Regions from separate parts of the Heyndrickxia sp. FSL W8-0496 genome, predicted to be linked through region 2. Evidence: riboswitches for the same ligand, from Rfam matches in the RefSeq annotation. Region 2 holds a riboswitch; each other region holds the start of a gene.

Region 1 (8,431 bases), 440 kb from region 2:
GGAAACGGTTTTTAATCGAGCTTGGTTAAAGGCGGAATTAGAAAAATTAAATGTTGCCCTTGATAATGTTTTTATTGGTCAAATTGATTCATACGGAAAATTAACCGTTGATATTTATGACGATAAAATTCAATTGCCAAATTCCCAGGAACGAGCACTTTTATTAGCGACTCTTAAAAAATGTCAAGCAGATCTTGAATTATTTACATTAGCAACAGAATCAAAACCTGCTCAAGAAATGTATAAACTGAATGCAAAGCGAATTGAAAATATGGTCAACAGGATCAAACCTTTTTTAGTAGAATAAATGTCTCAGGAAATGTTAAGATAAATAATCTTTAACCATATTTATGTATTTTTCTTTTGGATATCCATCGTATAAACCCATACTGATACGAATAGGATCTCCAAAAAAAAATCGCTCGAAATGTGTTTGTCTTGACCCGAATGAACTCATACAGAGATCCCAAGCCAGTCGAAAAAGTTGCACACGATCTATGGCATTTGAATTTGCTCCTTGAAGATAATCGTCTAAATATGATCCAATAGAAGAGTCAAATTGCTTTTTTGTTGGGAGAAGGATTAAACCGCTTCCACCTAATAATTGAAGGATCTCTACGAGTCGGGGATATATTTTAGGGTAATAGCAAATGGCAACATTAAGTGGATAATCATCTGGAACCATTGTATTCCTCGAATCAGCTTTAGCATGTGTCATGGCTGATAATTGTAATGCTTTTATTATTTCAAGAGCTGAGATTATTTCTGTAATCTTATCTTTAACATGTTGATATTCTTTAATACTAATTGTTTCTGCAATGGACTCTGCTATTCCTAACAGGAACTCAGTTTTTACAATCATTCTGGAAATGGCTTGGTAGAGAAGGAAAGTATTAAATTTAGTTTCGGAAAACATTCGTAAAGAGATATTAAAATTTTTATAAAGAAATACTCTTTCCCAAGGAACTAATACATTATCAAATACAACAATAGAATCCATTTCCTCAAATTTTGTACTTAAAGGTGCATCGTAAATGGATTCAGTGGAGACGAATGATTCCCGACAAATAAATTTTAAGCCGGGTGTGTTCGATGGAATAGAAAATGCATAATTATATGGATCTTCAAAGTAATTTCCCCCTGCAGGAAGAACTAAGATCTCATCAGTAATTCCACCTTGTGTCGCTAATAATCTAGCTCCAGAAATGATTATGCCTTCACTTGTTTCTCGAATTACTTTTGCGGCAATAACTTTATCAGATTCCTCGAAATAATTGTCTGAACGGTTGACTTGAGGGTTGATAAATGTATGGGTAAATGTCAAATCATTTTCCATTGCACCTTCATATATTTGGCGTATATTCATATGGAAATGGTGATTTTCTTCTTTAAAAATTTCTTCAGCGACACCAAGACTCATTATTCCGGTATTAATATAATCAGGGGAGCGACCTAGTAAACCTACATTTAATTTGGCCAACTTTTGCGTAGCAATCGATCTTTTCTTTAAATCTTCTTTTGTTTTAGGTTGTTGGTATGAAAAATTCACTCTACTATTCGTTCTTTCTGAAAAAAATGTAAATTCTTCACTATGTTCTACTTGATAATCATATAATTTAGCTTTCATTGCTAATACTCCACTGAAAGCAGGGTGTGCCGAGATTTTTCCAGTTATTCGTTTTCCATCCACCCACACCTCATTATTTAAACCATCAATTCTTTTAATGAAATCATCTCCATTTAAAGACAATTTTACCACCCCACTTTTATGAATAATAAATTGTATGCTCAAATTTAAACGGGACTACCCAGTGAAATTTATAAAATAAAAAAGACTGTCTATTTAAGGGGCCGACCTCACATAAATACGTTATCTTTTAGAACAAAATTCTTATTAGATATCGTATAGTGATGTCAGACCCAATCTTTTAGACAACCTCTTTATCGTTTTTATGCATATAACATTTTTAATTGATGTTGAATTTCGTCATTTTCTAGATATTCATCATAGGTCATTTCTTTATCAATAATGCCATTTGGTGTAATTTCAATGATTCGATTGGCAATGGTTTGAATAAATTGATGGTCATGTGATGCAAAAATCATAGAACCTTTAAAACGTATTAAACCATTATTAACTGCTGTAATGGATTCCAAATCAAGATGGTTTGTTGGCTCATCTAGTAATAAAACATTGGCTCCACTAAGCATCATTTTTGAAAGCATGCAGCGAACTTTTTCACCACCCGATAGAACATTGGCCTTTTTCATCACTTCTTCACCAGAGAAAAGCATTCTTCCTAAAAATCCTCTTAAGAAGCTTTCACTTTGATCATTAGGGGAGTACTGACGTAACCAATCTACTAAAGTCAATTCGCCATTTTCAAAATAACTTGTGTTATCTTTAGGGAAGTATGATTGAGAGGTTGTGACACCCCATTTATATGTTCCGCTATCGGGTTCCATTTCTCCAGCCAAAATCTTAAATAAAGTAGATTTTGCTAATTCATTATGACCTACTAATGCGATTTTATCATCTTTATTCATTGTAAAACTAATATTATCGAGTACCTTAACACCATCGATGGTCTTTGATAGTTCTTCTACACGGAGAAGATCATTTCCAATTTCACGATCCGGTGTAAAATGTACATATGGATATTTCCTTGAAGATGGCCTGATATCGTCCAAGGTAATTTTGTCTAAAAGCTTTTTACGTGAAGTGGCTTGTTTCGATTTAGATGCGTTTGCACTAAATCTGGCAATGAAGCTTTGTAATTCCTTAATTTTTTCTTCCTTTTTCTTGTTCGCTTCTTGGGCCATTTTTTGTGCTAATTGGCTAGATTCATACCAAAAATCATAATTTCCAACATATAATTGAATCTTACTGAAATCAAGATCTGCTATATGTGTACAGACTTTATTTAAGAAATGACGATCATGCGATACTACAATCACTGTATTTTCAAAGTTGATTAGAAATTCTTCTAACCACTGTATTGCTTTTAAGTCTAGATGGTTAGTTGGCTCATCTAGAAGTAAAATATCAGGCTTCCCAAAAAGAGCTTGTGCAAGTAATACTTTTACCTTTTCTGCACCTGTTAACTCTGCCATTTTTTTTGAATGAAGCTCTTCATCTATACCGAGTCCTTTTAAAAGGATTGCTGCTTCTGACTCAGCTTCCCAACCATTTAATTCCGCAAATTCTCCTTCAAGCTCCGCAGCTCTCATTCCATCTTCGTCACTGAAATCAGCTTTCATGTAAATTGCATCTTTTTCTTGCATGACTTCGAATAGACGTGAATGTCCCATAATAACAACTTTTAAAACTTCTTCTTCTTCAAATTCAAAGTGGTTTTGCTTTAAGATAGCAAGTCTTTCGCCTGGTGTTATATGCACATCACCAGTTTGAGGCTCAAGCTCACCAGATAATATTTTAAGAAATGTTGATTTCCCAGCACCATTTGCACCAATAAGGCCGTAACAGTTTCCAGGTGTGAACTTAATATTAATATCTTCAAAAAGTTTACGTTCACCGAATCGTAAGCCTACATTATTTACAGTAATCAAAGACAAATACCTCCAAAAGAATAATATCTTATTAATTATACCATGAGTTGATTAAAAAAGGGAAAAGTCAGTTATATAAAGGGATTCAGTTACTTCTCTAAAAAAATGACTTTCATAATAATTAAAATTATTGTACAATGTTAATGAAAATTTAATGAACGTTACCACAAGGGGAGCATTTTTTTGCTGAGAGTGAACATATTTGTTCTGACCCTTTGAACCTGTTAGTTAGTACTAGCGTAGGGATGTGGATTGAATAAGGGATTGCTTTTTTTACAATATGCAATCGTTTATTCCCCCTTTTGCGGTGCGTTTCTTTAAAAACACTATAGAGGGGGATTTTATTATGAAAAAATTTAGTTTGCTAACTTTGATCGAGATTTCATTATGTGCTGCTTTTGCGTTTGTGTTAGATTTATTACCATCTATAAAACTAAGCTCAGCGATTTCAGTTTCCTTTGCAATGGTTCCTATTTTCATTCTTGCTTTTCGATGGGGTGTGAAAGCAAGCTTTGTCGGGGGATTGTTATGGGGATTACTTCAAATTGTTTTGGGAGATGCAGCAGATGATATATTAACTCCCGTTCAAGGGTTCATAGAATTTTTTATTGCCTTTTCTTTTATTGGTGTAGCAGGTTTATTTAGGTCATTCATTCAAGCGAATATCCATGAGGGTAATAAAGGAAAGACGATTTTCTTAGTTGTGGTTGCAACATTTATTGGCAGCATTGGTCGTTATTTTTGGCATTTCCTAGCTGGGATGATTTTTTGGGGAAAATTTGCACCAGAAGGGCAATCGCCATTCATATATTCATTAATTGCTAATGGAACAACAATGCTTCTATCAGGTCTTTTATGTGCAATTATTTTGAGTATCATCATTACGATGAGCCCAAGACTTGTTAAAAGATTTGCTTAATTAAGCATAATCAAAAATCAATTTTCTAAAATTCTACTTATATTGTATATCGGGGTGGATTTATCCAATTGATTTTTTGCTGTTACTTGCAATAACAATAATCTATGAAATACGTAGGGACGCTTTGGATAGCACAAAAATCAAAGCGTCTTTTTTATATGTGTACATATCTCATTTATAAATTTTCATTCTGTTGCTTTATTTCGTCTCCAGCTATGTTGGTATTTGCCTCTTCTAATTGTTTATGATCAGCCACTGAATGACCAGGATAATATTTTTTTTGGTTATTAGTACTCATTGCTGTATTTATCGTTATTTTTGGCTGCTTTGGTGCATCTGTTAATCTTTTGTCTTCATATGATTCAGTCATTAAGTTTAATTCACCTTTCTGTTTAGTAAGTAGCTTTGAGTATTATTTACTTAATATATGTAAAAATTCAATCGTGGCGATAAAAAAGAATACATGAAATTTCTTCCTTTGGTTAAAAATAGAAAGTATATAATTGCATTTGGAGGAAGATTAGATGCCAAACGAAGAAGTGAAAATGCCACAATTTCCTGAACCAATATGGAAACAGGGGATGGATATTCCTGGTTATTCCGAGTTGCTAGAGGATATCGAGGTAGATGTAGCAATTGTAGGAGGCGGTATTACTGGTATCACCACTGGTTATCTTTTAACAAAGGAAGGGTTAAAGGTAGCCATTATCGAAGCTGGAGAATTGTTGAATGGAACGACAGGTCATACAACTGCAAAAGTCACAGCACAGCATGGTTTAATCTATGATGAATTAATTCAAAATCTAGGAAAAGAACAGGCAAGACTTTATTATGAGGCGAGTACGGAAGCCATACAATTTATTAAAGAAACTATTAAAGAACATGGAATTGAATGTGACTTTAGTGAAGAAGATGCCTATATTTTTACAAATAGTGATGAATATGTACCAAAATTGAAAACAGAGGAGCAAGCGTATAAGGAATTAGGGATTAATGGTGAATTGGTTGAACAATTGCCTATTGATTATTCCGTGAAAGCTGCATTAGTGATGAGAAGCCAGGCTCAATTTCATCCAATAAAATATTTAAAACCGCTTATTGAGTATATCCAGCAATCTGGAGGACTAATATTCGAGCATACAACAGCTACAGATGTAGATTATGCAGAATATCCTATTGTTATCACGAGAGGTGGACCAAAGGTAAAATGTAAATATGTATGTGCATGCTCTCATTTTCCGTTTTACGACGGTCTCGGGTTTTATCCAACAAGAATGTATGCTGAAAGATCTTATCTTATTGCTGTGAAAACAGAAAAAGACCCTCCACCTGGTATGTATATTAATGCTGAACAGCCAACAAGATCTTTTCGCCGTATGAATTATCAGGGGGAGAATGTTCTGTTGGTAGGCGGTGAAAATCATAAGACAGGCCAAGGGATTCCTACCATTCAGCATTACGAGGCTATTGAAGAATATGCACAAACGACCTTTGGAATCAAGGATTTCTTATTTCGTTGGTCTGCTCAAGATTTAACGACTCTAGACAAAGTACCATATATTGGTCGAATTACAAGCAATCACGATAGAATACTTGTCGCAACAGGTTTTAGGAAATGGGGCATGACCAATAGTACTGTTTCCGCATTATTAATAAGAGACATCATTAGGGAGAAGGAAAATCGATTTGAAGAATTATTCTCTCCTTCGCGATTTAATGCTGATCCAAGTGTAAAAGAATTTATTTCAACGAATTTTGATGTGGCTAAGCATTTAGTAGAAGGAAAATTAGAATACCCACTTAGAGATATAGATGATTTAGAAAAGGATGAAGGCTCAGTTGTTAATGTGAATGGGAAGCGAGCAGGAGCTTATCGTGATTCAGAGGGAAAAATATATGTAGTTGATACTACCTGTACACATCTAGGCTGCGAAGTGGAATGGAATTCTGGAGATCGTACTTGGGATTGTCCATGTCATGGTTCGAGGTTCTCGATCGCTGGAGATGTAATAGAAGGACCGGCAGAGACATCTTTAGAAAAATTTGATTTAGAATAATAGAAAGAGCATCACATTGGTGGTGCTCTTTACATTTGAAAATTAGGCATTTTTATTTAATATAGGGATTTGTACTAAGTATGATCTATATATTTGGTTTCTTAAGACTAGCAAATCTAGATTTAATTAGATTGAAACTTTTTTAAGGAAAATACGTAAATATTAATGAATAATAATCTAAATGAGAGAAGGAATTTTATATGAGTGAAAAAGGATGTATAAAGTGTGGAAGTCAAAATGCTGGTCAAAAGGATGTAGCGATGACAGGTACGGGCTTATCTAAAATGTTCGACATTCAAAATAATCAATTTACAGTTGTATATTGTAATAACTGCGGATACTCGGAATTTTATAATAAACAAGCATCAACCGCCTCCAATATACTAGACTTTTTCTTTGGCGGTTAATATATATAAGAGCCTGACTCCAAGTAAACACTCATTTCTCTGAAAAGAGCAGTATGGAGTCAGGCTCTTAATTTGGTTGCGTATTTTCTCATTATCATTGTTGCTTCTTATCTTATAAAAATCAGCTAAAAGCCTAATTTTTTATTTACTATTGTTTGCCCAGTCCGTGTACGTACCACTTCCATTACAACCAGGACATTCTATGGAAGTTGAATAATAATATTCACTCAATGCAAGATGATTAATTCCTTTTCCTCGGCAATCTGGGCAAAAGCCCTTTGATTCCATATTAGCTAGCATTTTTTCATGCCGGTTGCTAGCCCATTCCTGAAATGTATTTAAAAGTCCCATCCATTTCACCTCTAATTTTGTTATTACTACTATGGTGTGAAATGAATGTGAAAATTATACAAATCCCCACTATAAGCGCAATTCAATAAGTGGTTTTGTATATTTTTTTATTAAATAGCTTCCTAATATTAAACAGATAGAGATGGAAAACAAAATTAACAATAAATAATTTTGCGCAAATGCTGCAAGTGATTCATCAGATACAAATGTTTCGATTATTTTAATAATAAATCCATGTAATAAATAGATATACAAGGTACGTTCACCAATGACAGTAAACTTAGATCCACCGGAAGGAACTAATGTTAAAAAGCCAAAAATCACAATAAATGTACTGATATATTGTATTCCTCGAAATACACCATCAATCAGGTTTACATTTCCCATATCTGCATAGGAAGAGGATCCGAGTAACCATGGAACTGCCTCACTTGGAAAAGAATAGCTAAAAACAATAAAGGTAGCACATATTAGGCCGATTCCAATTACACTCGAAAACTTGAAATCTTTTATCCATTGGATATGCTTTGCGTCGATTAAAAAACCAAATAGAAAATAAGGGAAAAATACAAAAGTTCTTGAAAGGCTTAAAAAGCTTCCAATTCGATCTATATAGCCAACAGCTATACCGATTCCAACGGCAAGCAAGAATCCAGCCCATTTTAATCGTGCAAAAACGTATAGGAAGATATTCCAACAAAACAAACTCAGTAAAAACCATAATGACCAATGTGGTTGTAGAAAATCAAATGTTAATGTTTGTTCTTCTCCGTTAAAGAAATAAAAAATGGAATAAATGACTTGAAAAATAACATAGGGTAAAAGTATCTTTTTAACCGATTTCATTAAATATCCTTTTTTTCGATATCCTTTTGCAAAATATCCAGATATTAAAATAAATGCAGGCATGTGAAACAGATAAATCACTGTATATACTGTAAATAAGAAATCATCATTCCTTTTTAAAGGACTAATGACATGCCCAAAGACGACTAAAAAAATTAAGATTAACTTTGCATTATCAAAGTATAAATTTCTTTTAGTGGTCGAAGCCATATTAACACCTCACTATATAATTTTATTTCTATTTTTATATAACATTATTTAATTTGTTCGACTAACAAAAC
Region 2 (8,431 bases):
TTTGTAATGGGACGACAAAGTTCATTAAAGCCATAATGAAGGGCATTGCCATAAAGATAATCATTACAATTCCGTGCGTAGTAAAAATTTCGTTGTAATGCTGAGCGTCTAATAATTTGTTATCAGGTACGGCAAGTTGCGCACGCATCATGATTGCATCTACTCCACCACGGAATAACATGAGTAAAGCAGAAATTAAATACATTATCCCAATTCGTTTATGATCCACTGTCGTTAGCCACTCACGCCATAGATAACCCCATTTTTTAAAATAGGTCAATCCTACGAGAATTGCTATAACTGTAAGACCAATTGCTACCATAGAAACATAGATTGCTAAACTAGGATGTGGTATGGCAAATCTATCAAAAAAGTCCATCCTTTTTAACTCCTTTCAAGATCAAATTCTAGAAGTAAAGAAATTTAAGTTTAAACAGCTTTATAGGTAAGGGGGGCGTGAATCATGAATTATTTGTTTAATGGTTTTCATGATTTTCTTCCTCAGTCTCAACAGAATGATCTTTCGTGTTAGAGCCATGATGATGACCAGCATTTTCCCCTTCTGGAGCAGGTGCATAATCCAAATGAGTACCGGTGAACGTGGATTGACCCACATGACCTGGTTCTAACAGCTCATCAAATTTTTCTTCAGTTAGAGGTTTGGCTGTTTTCTTCACTTCTTCTACCCACTCATCATATTTATCTTTCGACATGGCTTTGACATTGAATGTGTTTTCAGCAAAGCCTTTCCCACTGAAGTTGGCATTACGTCCCATGTACTCACCAGGAACATCGGCAGCTAAATGTAAAGTATTGACCATATCGGACATTGCATATTTCTGACCACCAAGTTGAGGAATCCAAAAGCTAGTGATTGGCCCATATGAATATAATCGAAATTCAATTGGACGATTCGTTGGAATATAAAGGTAGTTTACCGTTTCGATATCCTCCTCTGGGTAACTAAAATGCCATTTCCAATTGGAGGTTGCCGCGTATATGATTAATGGCTCTTGATCTCCATAACCTTTCGGAGTCGCCTCTACTTTATAATTGGATTTAACCGACATGATTGAAAGAACAATAACAATGATGACTGGTACTCCAACACAGATTGCTTCTACAATCGGGTTTCCCTCAATATGTGGTGGCTCATAATCCTTGCTTTGCTTAGAAGCTCGGAATTTTATTAGCATAAAAAGCAGAAGACCAAAAACTACAATGACAATAAATGACATAATGAATATAGAAATCATAATGTCATTAGCTTGTGTTTTAGCTTGAGGTCCTTTAGGATCTAGTACCATTAAAGGTTCACAGCCTGAAAGTACAGTCACTATAGTAAACATCGCTAAATAGATTAACCATTTCATTTTCATAAAAAACTCCTTTCAATTAAAGATAAAATTCTGAAAGCTAATTTGAAATCATCTTAATATGTTTTATTAAATTTATCTGTAGAATGATTGTGACTTCACATAAAGTTCATGAATAAAGAGAGAGAATTGTCACCAATTATTCAAGATAAACACAGAAAAGGAAGGATAGTTTCATTTGTTTATTAGCTTTATTCTTTAATATAAGGTAAAATAAAAGGATGACTATTTTTAGAAAATTCATATTTAAATTTAAGTATATATAGATTGGTTTTATTACATAAACCTTTGTTCATTATTACTATTTGCTATTTGTTGAAAAATTTTTTAGAAGTTATCTAGTCAAAAAGCATGTATTTATGATATACTAATTTATAGATTACAAATTTTTGATTTATAATTGATAATTTAATAGATAAATTTTTTTGGAGGAGCCTGTCACCAAGGGATAAGTATGTCCCTTTTGTGACAGGCTTTTTTGAGTTTTCATTGAAGATGATTAAATAATTAGGTACCTAATTGCCTTTTTTAAATTACAGAATCATCAAAATTATCAATTATAAAATACAAGGAGGAGATGTATCAATGATTATTGGATTATCCATTATATTGTTACTTGTTTTAATATTACCCTTTACTAAATTTGTTGAACGAAATTTAGAAATATTTTTATTTATAATGGGAATATTAGCTGTTGTTGTAAGCCAAGTTTACTCATGGTCACTTGTTAAGGAAGCAATCATCCATCCGATTAATATTACTCTTGCAGTACTCATAGCCGGATTAGTTTTTCGCTGGTTCCAACGACCGATTGAGAAAGGAATCCTGTGGATTAGCTCAGTAATGCCATATCGCTTATTTATTGCCCTTTTTGTCATCGTTCTTGGAATTGTATCAAGTATTATTACAGCCATTGTAGCTGCTATCATCCTAGTTGCGGTCATTAGTGTATTACGACTGGACCGAAAATCCGAGATTCGTCTCGTTGTGTTAGCATGTTTTGCAATCGGTATGGGGGCAGTGTTAACTCCGATTGGTGAACCACTTTCTACAATTGTTGTAAGTAAATTGGATGAAGATTTCTTTTATCTACTTAAATTAGTTGGAACTTCTGTTATTCCAGCAGTGATTGTTTTTGGAATTATCGCCGCTTTTGCAGTGAAACCGGGTGGTAGATTAAATGAACCTGCCTGGAAATCTGAAATAGCTGCTGCAAGTGAACTAGCAGGATCTAAAGAGAATGAAACGGGTAGCGCAAAAGCAGATACAGGCACACAGACTGAGTCCTATGCGGAGATTATTATTCGCAGTTTAAAGATTTATTTATTTGTAATGGCTTTAACATTTCTTGGTGCTGGTTTTGAACCATTTATTGAAGCGTACTTACTTGATTTAAGTCCTTTAATTATGTATTGGATTAATATGCTCTCTGCTGTTTTAGATAATGCGACACTAGCTGCTGCGGAAATAAGTCCTGCGATGAATGATACTACGATCAAAGATATCTTAATGGGTCTCCTCATTAGTGGGGGGATGCTTATTCCTGGAAATATACCCAACATTATAGCTGCTGGTAAACTGAAAATTACAAGTGGAGAATATGCACGATTTGCTTTTCCAATTGGTTTAGCAGCAATGGTTCTTTACTTTGTTATAATTTTGATAACTGATATTTTGTTCTAAAATGTTTAACTGAAAATAGAAATAGGGTTGTCTGGTAGCAATATCTTTTCATCAGACAACCCTTTTTTATAATCAGTAAAAAGTGAGATCCATTGAAAATAATTATAAATAAATCGTAGATTTAATTAGATCTCAAGTATTCCTCAAATGAAGGATAGGAAACGACATATTCTTGGTTAACCACCTCCCATAAGTATAGCGAGGCAATCGATTGATAAGGTGCCCATGCTTTTCCTTTTTCTTCTAAAAGTTTTTTACCATCTGATTCTTTTGAAACTGAATAAAGCCATTTGACACCACGTTGGAGACCAATATCTAGTAGGGATAATACATCGAGTCTACCTAGTGAGAAGATGAGAAACATTTCCGCTGTCCAACGACCAATTCCTTTGACTTGTGTTAATTGTTGTATTACCGTTTCATTCCCCATGTATGAAAATTGTTCAAATAGTAGCTCCTTTTTAGTAATTTTTTCGGATAAATCTCGTATATACGAAATCTTTCGGTAGGATATACCTATCTCTCTTAACTGCTCATCTGATAATGCTAAAATAGTCTCCGGTGAGAGATTGGAATTCGTCAATTTTTTTAGCCGCTCATTTAAAACGGAAGCAACCTTTGCAGATAATTGCTGTCCGACTATTGATCGTAATAATGCTTGATAGGGATCATCACTTATTTTTATATTGAGCGGACCAATAAGTTTCATTAGTTGTTGTAAGATAGGATCGGCAGTTCCTAATTTTTGTAATATTATTTGGTTCAATCGAATCACTTCCCTAAATTTTTGATTAACTAGATATGAACTTCATCATTTTAGAATAATATTAACATTATTCAGTTATTTTTAAATCATATAAAAATATTTTTAGATGTAATTTAAGCTAAATTTATTATCAATAGGGGTGGAAAGGAGTTTGGTTACAACTAAAAAAAGAATAAGAGGCATTTTTTATACTCATTTACACATACCTCTAATGGGGCAAGGCATTCGTTCTAAATGTAAACAAAGTGATTGAGGATACAGAAGGACTGCTGTGCACTCTATAATAGAATTAAAAAATTATGGAAGGAAAAAATTATTTCATTACTGTTGAAAAAGCTAATATTCATGACAATGAATGAGATAGAAGGTTTGAATGAAGAGTAAAACAGAGAAAATGAAAATACGTAAAAAGATTGATACATTAGTCATGGATGTATAGTCTATTATTTTAACTTTCTAATGAAAATGATTGATTTTTATCCAGAATATGCTAAGATGGGTTTAATTAAATGAAATTGATCACTAGGGGAGTCTTTTAAGAAGACTGAGACAGAGGTTCTGGACCCTTTGAACTTGATCCAGTTGATGCTGGCGTAAGGAAGTGGCTGTATTTTTCGGTGCGATGAACCGTGAAAATCAGTCCGTCCTTATATCTAGGGCGGTTTTTTTATGCCTTATAACAATAAAATATAGATTCTGCTAGGGGAGCCGAGTTTGGCTGAGAGAGATCAAAGAAGATTGATACCCTTTAAACCTGATCCGGGTGATGCCGGCGTAGGGAAGCGGTCCAAACCTATTTTTTAGGTTGTCTTTTTATGGGATATAACCGCTTTCTTTTTAGGAAAGTGGTTTTTCTGTTGTGGAGAAAAAAGAATTTATCTTCGTTTTCAAAATTACAACGTTCTTGATTTGCCAGCTCTTATCGAAATTAAACAAATTTCGAAAGTTCTTAAGGGAAAGGGGGGTGATTCAATGTCTAAAACTAGAAAACTAACATTGACTTCAATAATTATTGCGATTACTACACTAACAAGTAATATCGTGTTTATTCCAGTAGGGTTTGCGAAAATTTTTCCTGTACAACATATGGCTAATGTTTTGACTGCTGTATTGCTTGGTCCGGTTTATTCCGTAGCACAGTCATTCATCGTTTCATTACTTCGAAATATGAATGGAACTGGTTCTATTTTTGCTTTCCCAGGGAGTATGATTGGTGCTTTTTTAGCAAGCTTTCTATTTTTAAAAACCAAAAAGCTTATATGGGCATTTATTGGAGAGGTAACTGGAACAGGGATTCTTGGTGCGCTCGCTGCCTATCCGATTGCAACTCTGCTTTTAGGGAATAAAGTTGCCTTATTCGGGTTTGTACCGTCTTTCATAATCAGTTCCTTAGGCGGTGCAATTATTGGCATGGTTTTTATCAAAATATTATTCAAAAACAAAATAATAGGGGGAATCATCTATGAAAACAGCTCTTACAATCGCAGGCTCTGATTCAGGTGGAGGAGCAGGAGTACAAGCCGATTTGAAAGCATTCTCTGCATTAGGTGTGTATGGAATGTCTGTTATTACAGCTGTTACAGCGCAAAATACTGTTGAGGTACGATCGGTTCAGATGCTGGATATTTCGATCATTCGTGATCAAATTGCAGCAATATTTGAGGATTTACCGGTGGATGCTGTGAAAATTGGCATGCTTGGATCAGCGGAAATTGTAAAAAATGTGGCTGAAGAACTCAACAAGTATAAACCAAAACAGATAATTCTAGACCCTGTAATGGTTTCAAAGGGAGGACATCATCTTTTATTGACGGATGCCATACAATCCTTAAAGGAAAAATTGCTTCCAGTGGTAACACTTGTAACTCCTAATATTCCAGAAGCGGAATGTTTAACTAATACTAAGATTGAAAATATTGAGGATATGTATCAAGCATGTAGAAATTTAAAAGAGCTTGGGGCAAAATCTGTCCTCCTAAAAGGAGGACATCTTGAAGGAGATCCGAATGATTTATTTTTCGATGGCATGCAATTCACATGGTTAAAAGGGAAACGAATTCATACGAAGAATGTTCATGGGACCGGCTGTACTTTATCCTCCGCAATTACAGCGTATATAGCAAAAGGATACTCTTTGCAGGAGGCTGTTAAAGCAGGTAAATCCTATATTACAAAAGCAATTCAATATAGCATTAATATTGGATCTGGTCATGGTCCTACCCATCATTTTTTTGATATTTATGAGAAAGCTGGATTAGTAGAAAAAGAGAGGAAAATAAGGGGGAGTTATAGTGAATAATATCAAAGAATTATTTAATAGAGTAAAAGAGTCGAAGCCACTTATTCATCATATTACGAATACAGTAACCATCAATGATTGTGCCAATGTGACACTTGCAATTGGGGGATCACCTGTAATGGCAACAGAAACGAATGAGATGGAAGAGATGATCCAGTTAGCAGATGCACTAGTGATAAACTTTGGAACCATTCATGAGCAGGTTTTTGAATCTATGATTCGTGCTGGCCGTGCTGCAAATCGTAAAGGGATACCTGTAATATTTGATCCTGTTGGTGTAGGTGCAACTTCTTTTCGAACAAGTAAATCACAGATTCTATTAGATCAGGTCAAAATGGATATCATACGTGGGAATGTAAGTGAGCTTCATGCGTTAATTGGTGGAAGTAGTCAAACGAAAGGAGTAGATGCAGGTGAAGTTTCAGTTTCTCCGATAGAAATAGCGAATCGTGCAGCGGAAAAATATAAGTGTTCAATTGGGATAAGTGGCAAGGAAGATGTCATTTCAGATGGAAAACGAACATTCATCCTGCAAAATGGTGATGAAATATTAACAAAAATAACAGGTACTGGCTGTATGTCAGGTTCCATCATTGCAAGTTTTGCTGCAGTAAGTGAAGACCCTTTAAATGCTACGATGGTTGGAATGTCTGTCATGTCAATAGCGGGTCAAAGGGCAAAACAACATCTGAAACTGAATGAAGGTCTAGGAACATTTAAAGCAAAACTTATAGACGAAATTGATCTGATGAATGCTGAAACATTTAATCTTGAGGTGAGAATACATGAATATTGATTATCAACTGTATCTTGTTACAGATGAACAAACGTCCGAAGAGGAATTGCTTCCTATTGTTGAAAAAGCGGTGCTAGGTGGAGTCACTGCTGTGCAACTTCGAGAAAAACACTCAGAAGGAAAAATCTTTTTTGAAAAGGCAATAAAACTTAAACAACTTCTAGCAAAATTTGATGTTCCATTAATCATTAACGATCGTGTGGACATCGCATTGGCAGTCAATGCAGAAGGAATACATATTGGACAAAAAGATCTCCCCTTAGTGGAAGTGAAAAAAATAATACCCAACTCAATGATTGTCGGTGTTTCTGTTCAAACTGAGGAACAAGCATTGGTTGCACAAAAGGAAGGGGCTGATTATATCGGTGTTGGTACTGTTTTTCCGACAACTACAAAACCTGATGCGATCACTATGTCTTTTGCGACTTTAAGAAAGATTGTTCAAGCTATTCATATTCCTGCAGTTGCGATTGGAGGGATATCATTAGAAAATGTTCATCAGTTATCAAATGTAGGAGTATCTGGTATTTCCGTAGTTTCGGCGATTATGAAAGCGGATGATCCAAAATCTGCTGCACAAATGTTACGGAATAGTTTCAAATAATCATATGAAAAGAGGGGGAAAAATGGAAAGAATTCAAACAGAACGATTTACAGACAGACTTTATAAAAAGGTTGAACCTATTTGGCACCAAAATTTTCACCATTCATTTGTGCAAGGAATTGGTCGAGGGACACTCGAAAAAGAATTATTTTCTTTCTATCTGAAACAGGATTATGTTTATTTAATTGAGTATTCCAAGCTTTTTGCTATAGGGGCACAAAAGGCAACTAGTATTGAGATTATGAAACAATTTTCTGTCTTACTGCATGAAACTCTTCATTTTGAAATGGATGTTCACCGTTCATATGCTAAATCATTTGGGATAAGTGAGGAAGAGTTGGAACAATCAGAACCAACTCCAATTAATTTAGCGTATACCAATTATATGTTAAATGTGGCCCATAACGGTACTTTAGCAGAATTGGTTTCATGCCTTCTTCCTTGTGCATGGGACTATTGGGAGATTGGAAAGAAATTATATAGTAATTACCATAATGAATTGGAAACAAATCCTTATAAAAATTGGATTAAGGCTTATTCATCTGATGAATTTGGAGCCCTAGCAAAGTGGTTAATTCAACTCATGGATGAATTAACCTTTGAAAAACCCGAAAGAGAATTAACAATTTTAGAAAATCATTTTCAAACGACCTCTCGTTTTGAATTTTTATTTTGGGAAATGCTTCTAAATCAAGAAGAATGGCCGTTGCAGGTGCAGAATATGGTATAAGTTTTGAAGGTTTTTAACAATTTAATTGGAAAATCTCATTTTTACTAGTTCTGGGACAGTTTATAAAGCTGTCCCATTACTATTTTTTAAAGCTGAATTGCTTACATAACATTTTCTAAAAGCCACTTTTCTGTTTGACCTTCAATGTCAGTGTGAGTCCAAGCTATTATTGCATTT
Region 3 (8,431 bases), 1.6 Mb from region 2:
TCCCAAATTGATTTTCATCAGCAAATGCTGATTTATTCTCTGCGGCCAAAGCCGGGGAAATACTTGATGCTGCAATCGCAACTGTCACCGATCCTATTAAAAATTTGTTTCGATAACCCATATATTTATTTCCTCCCATCAAAATTTAGAAATAGAATCAATTAATGTCTATTAATCTACTCTATTTCTCTTAAAAATAATATTTCAAATTGTCCTAACTTTTGCAACCACCTAAAGAAGGATTTACAAAAAATTTACACAATATAAACAAAACCAATCATCGAATGTCCAGATCCATTCTTGCATATTCTTTATTAATCAAATCCTTTTCCTATTCATAAATATCATACACTCAACAAAAGTTTTTTACTAGTGTAAAGACACTTGTCGTATATTTTTAAAAAGTGTAGTAGAATTAAATCGTCTTATTTTAGTAGATTATTTTTTCAAACATTTATAAGGGGGAAAGAAACATGAAAAATAGTATGTGGTCTTTAAAATTTTCAACTGCTGCACTAGTTCTCATTCCAGCAGCTATAGGGATTAACTATTTAGGTAAATTATTCGCTGGCCTGTTAAAACTGCCATTATGGTTAGATGCGATTGGCACAGTACTGGCAAGTATGCTTGCTGGCCCAATAATTGGGGCAATCTCTGGAATTGCTAACAATATCATTTATGGTTTTACCCAAGATCCAATCTCCTTTGTCTATGCCATAACGAGTGGAGTTATCGGTCTTATTGTTGGTATCATGGCATACAAAGGGTGGATTGCTAATATAGGGAAGGCAATTATGATTGGAATTATAGTCGGTGCGGTCGCAGCAACGATTTCCACACCGTTAAATATGATATTTTGGGGAGGACAAACGGGAAATGTATGGGGGGATGCACTGTATGCTTACTCTATCGCTCATAACCTACCTCAATGGCTTGCATCATTTTTAGACAGTATCGTTGTTGATGTCCCAGATAAAATCGCAACAGTTATTATTAGTTATCTTATTTTCAAAGGACTTCCGCAAAATTTAACAACAATCTATAACAATCAGAATAAGATTGAATCATTATAAAGTTGACAATGGATATGGCTGTCTATTAAGGTGTCTACTCTTTAATAGATGGCCTCTTCTATCATGCATTTTTGGAGGGATACTATGAAATCTATGACACTGTATGTTGAGAGAAATTCTCTCATTCATCACATTGATCCATTGACTAAGCTCTTATATGTTTTCGTATCAATTGCAGCCACATATATTATCCCTGATCTTAGAGCTGCAATCATCACAACTTTTATCAGTATCCTTTTACTATTAATAGGAAAGGTGTTTCGAAAAATTTTACCCATTCTAGGGGTCAGTTTCTTATTAATTCTTTCGATCATTATCGTGCAAAGTTTATTTCACCCCAACCGTTCTACACCTTTCGTTGAAATTGGAGGATTTACTATTTACAAGGAAGGAATCTCCTATGCATGTCTTTTGGTCCTGCGAATATTTAATATGCTCTGCGCCTTTGGATTACTCATTTTAACTACAGAGCCAGATGAATTAATTGATTCTTTAGTAAAAAAAGGCATGTCGCGGAAGATCGGTTATGTATTCTTGTCTGTCTTACAAATTATTCCTCAAATGCGTGCGACAATGGGGAAGATCATCGATGCACAAAGATCTCGGGGGATGGAAACAGAAGGACATATATTGGTTCGTTTAAAGTCCTTTTTTCCTTTAATTGGTCCTGTCGTTCTTAATTCACTTAATGATACAAAGGAGCGTGCAATTGCCCTTGAAGTCCGTGGATTTAATGCAAAAGGGAAAAAAACTCATTTTAAAAAAGCGAGGAAATACCCCTATAGTAAAAGCTTGAAATTCACCTTATTTTTGGCCTTTATCCTAATCATTGTTGGGAGGTTAACCATATGAATAAAATACGTGTAAACGACTTGAAATATCGATATCCTCACTCAGAGAAGCTTGCACTTAATGACATTTCATTCGAAATCAAGCAAGGGGAATTCATAGGGATCGTTGGAAAAAATTCTTCCGGAAAATCCACCCTTTGCTATGCGCTAACAGGACTCGTCCCACACTTTTTTAAAGGGGCCTATGGTGGACAGGTTTTCATTGATGATTTAGAAGTCATGAATACTGAAATCTGTGATCTTTCATTGAAGGTTGGACTCGTTTTTGAAAATCCATTTTCTCAAATTACTGGTTCAAAATTTACGGTAATTGATGAAATCGCCTTCGGGCTGGAAAACATGGGAATAGAGCGCGAAGAAATGAAGACTCGCATTGAGGCGAGCTTAAAATTATTAGATATTGAACATATAAAAGAAAAAAATCCCTTCAGCCTTTCCGGAGGTCAAATGCAGCGTGTAGCGATTGCAAGTGTACTCGCAATGCGACCAGATATATTAATATTAGATGAACCAACTTCCCAGCTGGATCCCCAAGGTTCGGATGAAGTCTTTAAGGTAGTTGAAAGCTTAACTAAAGAAGGAATGACAGTCATTATGGCTGAACATAAGATGGAGAAGCTCGCTCAGTATTCGGACAAAATCCTCCTATTACACGAGGGAAAGCTCATTGATTTTGACACCCCGAAAAAGATATTTTCCAAAAAAGATATATTGGATTACGGGGTTTCTCCTCCTATTTTCACAAAAATTGCTCGGGCTTTAAATATTTTTAATAAAGAGGATAGTTTACTTCCTGTGACATTAAATGAGATCTTAACAATCGGTCATATCCATAGTGAACGGGGTGAAAAAAAATGATGCGAATAATTATTAAAGATCTTCATTTCTCCTATTCACTTGAATCTCCTATTTTTCATGGGATAAATCTCGAGATTTCAAATCAAAGCACAGCTCTGATAGGTCAAAATGGAGCAGGGAAAACCACTCTTGTAAAATTATTAAAAGGATTATTGACTCCAAGTTCAGGTGAAATTTTAATTAATGGCATCAATACGAAAGAGCAGACTGCTGCAAAATTAGCAAAAACAATTGGGTTAGTCTTTCAAAATCCTAATGATCAAATTTTTAAAAATCGAGTAATGGATGAAGTGATGTTTGGGCCATTAAATATAGGACAATCAGTTAAAGAAGCAAAACAAAATGCAACAGAAGCACTTGAAATGGTTGGACTCAATGAACATGCAGAACGAAATCCTTATGACTTGAGCCTTTCACAACGAAAATTGGTAACGATTGCCTCTGTCCTTGCAATGCGAACAGATATCATAATTTTTGATGAACCGACTATGGGACAGGATCATGATGGAAAGGAAAAGCTTAAAAGAATTATACGACATCTAATTCATGAGGGAAAACTTGTCTTATGCATTTTGCATGACATGGATTTTGTAGCAGAAGTATTTGAACGGACAATTATTTTTAACCAAGGAAAAATCCTTTTAGACGGCGATACACGAACCGTTTTTTCCAACGAAGAAATACTAAATATAGCTTATCTAGAACAACCCTATATTACCCAATTAGGTAAACAGCTTGGCTTTACTGAAACATTCTTAAATGAAGATGAACTTATCGCACAGTGTAAGGCACGATACAATAATATTTCTATTGAATCGCTTTTTCACTTGTAAAAAATAAAAAGGTATGGCATAGTAACGTTGAAAGATTGAAAATTGAATATCTACTATTTAAGTTGTAGGGGGACCAGTGTTGCTGGTTGAGATTGTATCCGTAAGATACTGACTCTTTGAACCTGATCTGGTTGAGACCAGCGGAGGGAACATATTGAATATATTTATTTTGTATGTTTATATGTGCCCTAGGTTAAAAACCTAGGGCTTTTTATTTGAAAGACTAGTCTCTCAGCTACCATCCTTTACAGCTTAGTACAATCTAACAAGGAGGAACTCAATTGAAAAAGTGGTTAATGATTATTGTTAGCTCATTGCTTTTATTAACAACAGCTTGCAGTAATAACAATGATTCAGCAAACAGTAAGAAAAAAGGATTAAAGCATGTGACTGTAGTTTTAGATTGGACACCAAATACCAATCATACAGGATTATATGTGGCAAAGGAAAAAGGATATTTTAAGGATGAAGGCTTAGATGTTGATATTATTCAGCCTGGAGAAGCTGGTGCTGATCAGCTTGTTGCTGCTGGAAAGGCACAATTCGGAATAAGTGCACAAGAAAGTATTACAGAAGCACGAATACAAGGTGTACCGATTGTTTCAATTGCTGCCATCATTCAACATAATACATCTGGTTTTGCTTCTCCAAAGGAAAAAAATATTACTTCACCAAAGGATTTCGAAAATAAAACATATGGTGGCTGGGGTGCACCCGTTGAAAAAGCAGTCCTTGATTCTTTAATGAAAAAAGAGCATGCAGATGTAGAAAAAACGAAGATCATTAATATGGGTGAAACGGACTTTTTTACCGCTGTAAAAAGAGATATTGATTTTGCCTGGATATATTATGGATGGACTGGGGTCGAAGCGGAACTTCGCGGCGAGAAAATCAATATGGTCTATTTAACCGATTACTCTAACAAACTAGATTACTATACACCTGTATTAACGACGAATGAGAAAATGATAGAAAAAGATCCAGAAACGATTAAACATTTTCTTGCTGCGACTTCCAAAGGATATACATATGCCATTGATCATCCAGACGATGCAGCAGATCTATTAATAAAAGCCGTTCCTGATTTAGATTCAAAACTTGTGAAAGCTAGTCAAAAATGGTTATCACCAAAATATCAAGATGATGCCGCGCGTTGGGGCGAGCAAAAACAAGAGATTTGGGAAAACTATGCTAGCTGGATGTATGACAATCATCTATTAGATAAAAAACTAGATAGCAAGAAAGCATTTACAAATCAATATTTACCAAAATAATAGAGGAGTGATTAAGAATGGCAAATGCATTATTAAGTATTCAAATAATCCCAAAGACAAAAAACGGTGAAAATGTGATACCTTACGTAGACGAAGCGATTTCAATTATTGACCGTTCAGGAGTGAAATATCAAGTAAATCCATTGGAGACGACAATGGAAGGAGATTTGACTGAGCTATTTGCGATCGTTGAAAAAATGAATCAACGAATGATCGAGCTTGGCAGTCCAAATGTCATTTCACAAATTAAGGTTCTTTATCAACCAAATGGGGCTTCAATGGATCAATTAACGGAGAAATATCGCTAATGAAGGCGTTACTTCAGAAAGGATGGCGGCCAATTTTGGTCATCATCCTTTTATTCATCATCTGGGAATCAATTACAAAAATATTTGCTATACCAGAATGGCTTCTTCCATCTCCAACACAAATTTTACATGAAGGGGTAACTGGTTGGGATGGGTATTCTCATCATTTACTATCAACCATTCAATTAGCCATTTTAGGTTTTATTATCGGTAGCAGTGTTGGCATTCTTATTGCCATTGGCTTGCATCTTGTTTCATTTTTTAAAGAGGCTTTTTATCCGTTATTAATTATTTCGCAAAATATTCCGATCATCGTCTTAGCACCTTTACTAGTCATTTGGTTTGGCTTTGGGATGCTACCCAAAATCATTGTTATTACACTTGTTTGCTTTTTCCCAATAGCGGTTGCTGCGCTAGATGGCTTTAGGCAAACAAGTCAGGAGTTAAAGCATTACATGCAAATGGCAGGTGCATCAAAGAGGCAATTATTCTGGAAAGTAGAGTGGCCACATGCACTGCCATCCATTTTTTCAGGATTGAAGATTTCTGCAACCTATAGTGTCATGGGTGCTGTTATTTCTGAGTGGCTTGGAGCTAATAAAGGAATTGGTGTTTACATGACCTTGGCTTCATCTTCGTTTCGTACGGATCGTGTGTTTGTAGCAATTTTCATTATTATCTTTCTCGCACTACTATTTTTTGCCTTCATCGTTCTTATCGAAAAAAAAGTGGTTAAATGGCAGCCAAAGGAAGAGGGAAACCATCATGAGTAAATTAGACATACAAAATCTAGCAAAATCATTTGGTGATCTTCAAATAATAAAAGATCTTTCTTTTTCAATCAATGAAGGCGAATTTGTTTCTATTTTAGGACCATCTGGAAGTGGCAAAAGTACTCTTTTCCAAATGATCGGGGGCATTAGCTTACCTGATTCTGGTTCTATTTTAATAGAAGGCCAACAGGTGAATGGGAAACGTGGGGTCATCAGCTATACCCCTCAAACCCCTTCCCTCTTACCGTGGAGAACAATTTTGCAAAATGTTTTACTAGGGCAAGAAATAGCAGGAAAAATCAATAAAGAAAAAGCATTAGAAATGATTGAACGTGCAGGCTTAAAAGGATACGAACATGTCTATCCGCATGAATTATCAGGAGGGATGAAACAACGTGTTTCCTTTATTCGCAGTATGCTTAGTCCTCAATCCATCATCTGTTTAGACGAGCCATTTTCCGCTTTAGATGAATTTACCCGACTCGAAATGCAAAAATGGCTGCTATCGATTTGGTCTGAGTATAAACGCTCCATACTATTTGTCACACACAGTATTGAAGAGGCAATCTTTCTATCTGACCGAATTATTGTTCTTTCCAGCAAACCAGCTACGGTGCAGAAGGAATTCATTGTCCCTTTTAAGCGTCCTAGACTAGAAGATTTGCTATTAACAGAGGAATTTTTACAATGGAAAAAAATGATCTATCAGGAATTGAGGGGTTCTCATGAATAAGCCAATCATAGATGCCCATATCCACTTGGATATGTATGAGGATACAGATGGTATGCGGATAGTAAAGGAACTGGAAAAGTATGGAGTAGAATCACTTATTTCTGTTTCACAGCATTTATCTTCTGCTCATAAAAATTTAACATTGGCACAATGGGATGGGAGGATAAAACCCGCCTTCGGTTTTCATCCCGAGCAGGCTATACCAAAGGATAGTGAAATTGCTGATCTCCAACATTTCATTGATAAACATTTCAATGAAATGATTGCTGTTGGTGAAGTTGGCTTGCCATATTATTTAAGACAAGAGCAAAAGAATATTCCACTTGAACCGTATCTTGAAATATTGCAGTTATTTATTCAGCAAGCCGTTGCTTTGGATAAACCTATTGTTCTACATGCTGTCTATGATGATGCGCCACTCGTTTGCGAATTACTCGAAAAATATTCATATAATAAAGCCCATTTTCATTGGTTCAAAGGTGATCAAAAAACAACTGAACGGATGATAAGCAATGGTTACTTTATTTCGATCACACCCGATATTCTTTATGAAGGAGAAATTCAGCAGCTAGCAAAACAGTATCCATTGTCACAACTAATGGTAGAAACAGATGGACCATGGCCATTTGAAGGACCGTTCAAGGAACAAATCACTCATCCAAAAATGATTCATGAATCGATTCGGAAAATCGCAGAATTAAAACAGATGGACGTTGAAGAAGTTTATCTTGTTTTGTATGAAAACACGAAACGGTTCTACTCCTTATAGGAGATGGAGGATAACGGCGAATTATTCGATTTATCTGCGGGTTTTATAATATATCTGCGAATTACTCGATTTATCCGCGATTATTTGTATTTATCCGCGAAAATCCAGATATATCCGCGAATCCCCAGAAAGCAGCCTTGTTTAAGAAGGCTGCTTTTCATGTAAAAATTGCGGTAGGTGCTCTTTATGCGCTTCCAGCATTTCATCCAAAATTTGTTTTGCCACTGTATCAGATGGTACGAGTGGATTAATTGTCATTGCCAATAATGCCGTCTCATAATTACCTGTTACTGCTGCTTCTGCCGCTACTCGTTCAAATGATTTTATTTGTTGGACTAATCCCCTTACCGCTACAGGTAAATCTCCTACGGAGATCGGTTTAGGGCCATCCTTTGTAATAATACAATTGACTTCTACTGCTGAGTCATTGGGAATACTAGCGATTGCACCATTATTTCTCGTATTAACTGGCTGAATGTCACGTTTATCATTATATATCGAGTTGATTAGACTGCAGGCAGCATCACTATAATAGGCACCCCCACGTTTTTCTAATTGAGGTGGCTTTATGTTCAAATCCGGACTCTTATATAATTCAAATAACTCTTTCTCTAGCTTTTGAACGACCTCTGCGCGTGTTCCTTGTTTTTCTGCTGATTCAAGCTCTTCAGCTAGCATTTCACTCGTTTTATAATAATATCGGTGATAGCCACATGGAATTACACCAAGACCTCGTATAAAGTCAGGTTCCCAAGTAAGTCCGGCAATATTTTTCATAGTCATTTCATTCTTTGGATCTGCCATGCTTTCAATGACCTTATCAAGAATGCTTTCCCCATCTAAGTAAACATTCAAGCCGAATACCATATGATTAAGACCCGCAAAATCTACATGGACTCGATTAGGTTCCACCTTTAATGCTTTGGCAATTCCCATGCGCATTCCAATCGGAACATTAC

What was found. Region 2 has a riboswitch for thiamine pyrophosphate ahead of thiW (energy coupling factor transporter S component ThiW). Riboswitches for the same ligand answer to the same signal wherever they lie in the genome.
Region 1: linked by a shared signal. The riboswitch ahead of thiT (energy-coupled thiamine transporter ThiT) and the one ahead of thiW (energy coupling factor transporter S component ThiW) in region 2 are both predicted to bind thiamine pyrophosphate.
Region 3: linked by a shared signal. The riboswitch ahead of NST63_RS05505 (ABC transporter substrate-binding protein) and the one ahead of thiW (energy coupling factor transporter S component ThiW) in region 2 are both predicted to bind thiamine pyrophosphate.

Annotation. Positions count from the first base shown of each region.
Region 1 is NZ_JBBOXX010000001.1:2,276,860-2,285,290, forward strand. Features, by position in the region: gene NST63_RS11480 (DUF421 domain-containing protein) at 1-307, shown strand, start outside; gene hpaB (4-hydroxyphenylacetate 3-monooxygenase, oxygenase component) at 323-1,750, opposite strand; gene NST63_RS11490 (ABC-F family ATP-binding cassette domain-containing protein) at 1,951-3,570, opposite strand; TPP riboswitch at 3,730-3,833, shown strand; gene thiT (energy-coupled thiamine transporter ThiT) at 3,917-4,489, shown strand; gene NST63_RS11500 (hypothetical protein) at 4,665-4,859, opposite strand; gene NST63_RS11505 (FAD-dependent oxidoreductase) at 5,014-6,546, shown strand; gene NST63_RS11510 (zinc ribbon domain-containing protein) at 6,747-6,953, shown strand; gene NST63_RS11515 (methionine aminopeptidase) at 7,095-7,304, opposite strand; gene NST63_RS11520 (acyltransferase family protein) at 7,374-8,360, opposite strand.
Region 2 is NZ_JBBOXX010000001.1:2,720,789-2,729,219, reverse strand. Features, by position in the region: gene qoxB (cytochrome aa3 quinol oxidase subunit I) at 1-379, opposite strand, end outside; gene qoxA (cytochrome aa3 quinol oxidase subunit II) at 477-1,379, opposite strand; gene NST63_RS13740 (DUF1646 family protein) at 1,962-3,059, shown strand; gene NST63_RS13735 (DNA-3-methyladenine glycosylase family protein) at 3,181-3,825, opposite strand; TPP riboswitch at 4,340-4,442, shown strand; TPP riboswitch at 4,517-4,623, shown strand; gene thiW (energy coupling factor transporter S component ThiW) at 4,798-5,319, shown strand; gene thiD (bifunctional hydroxymethylpyrimidine kinase/phosphomethylpyrimidine kinase) at 5,288-6,124, shown strand; gene thiM (hydroxyethylthiazole kinase) at 6,117-6,920, shown strand; gene thiE (thiamine phosphate synthase) at 6,910-7,524, shown strand; gene tenA (thiaminase II) at 7,547-8,254, shown strand; gene NST63_RS13705 (hypothetical protein) at 8,356-8,431, opposite strand, start outside.
Region 3 is NZ_JBBOXX010000001.1:1,077,163-1,085,593, reverse strand. Features, by position in the region: gene NST63_RS05530 (5'-nucleotidase C-terminal domain-containing protein) at 1-121, opposite strand, end outside; gene NST63_RS05525 (hypothetical protein) at 474-1,073, shown strand; gene NST63_RS05520 (energy-coupling factor transporter transmembrane component T family protein) at 1,158-1,925, shown strand; gene NST63_RS05515 (energy-coupling factor ABC transporter ATP-binding protein) at 1,922-2,782, shown strand; gene NST63_RS05510 (energy-coupling factor ABC transporter ATP-binding protein) at 2,779-3,615, shown strand; TPP riboswitch at 3,672-3,781, shown strand; gene NST63_RS05505 (ABC transporter substrate-binding protein) at 3,897-4,889, shown strand; gene NST63_RS05500 (thiamine-binding protein) at 4,907-5,197, shown strand; gene NST63_RS05495 (ABC transporter permease) at 5,197-5,970, shown strand; gene NST63_RS05490 (ABC transporter ATP-binding protein) at 5,963-6,703, shown strand; gene NST63_RS05485 (TatD family hydrolase) at 6,696-7,472, shown strand; gene NST63_RS05480 (6-phospho-beta-glucosidase) at 7,614-8,431, opposite strand, start outside.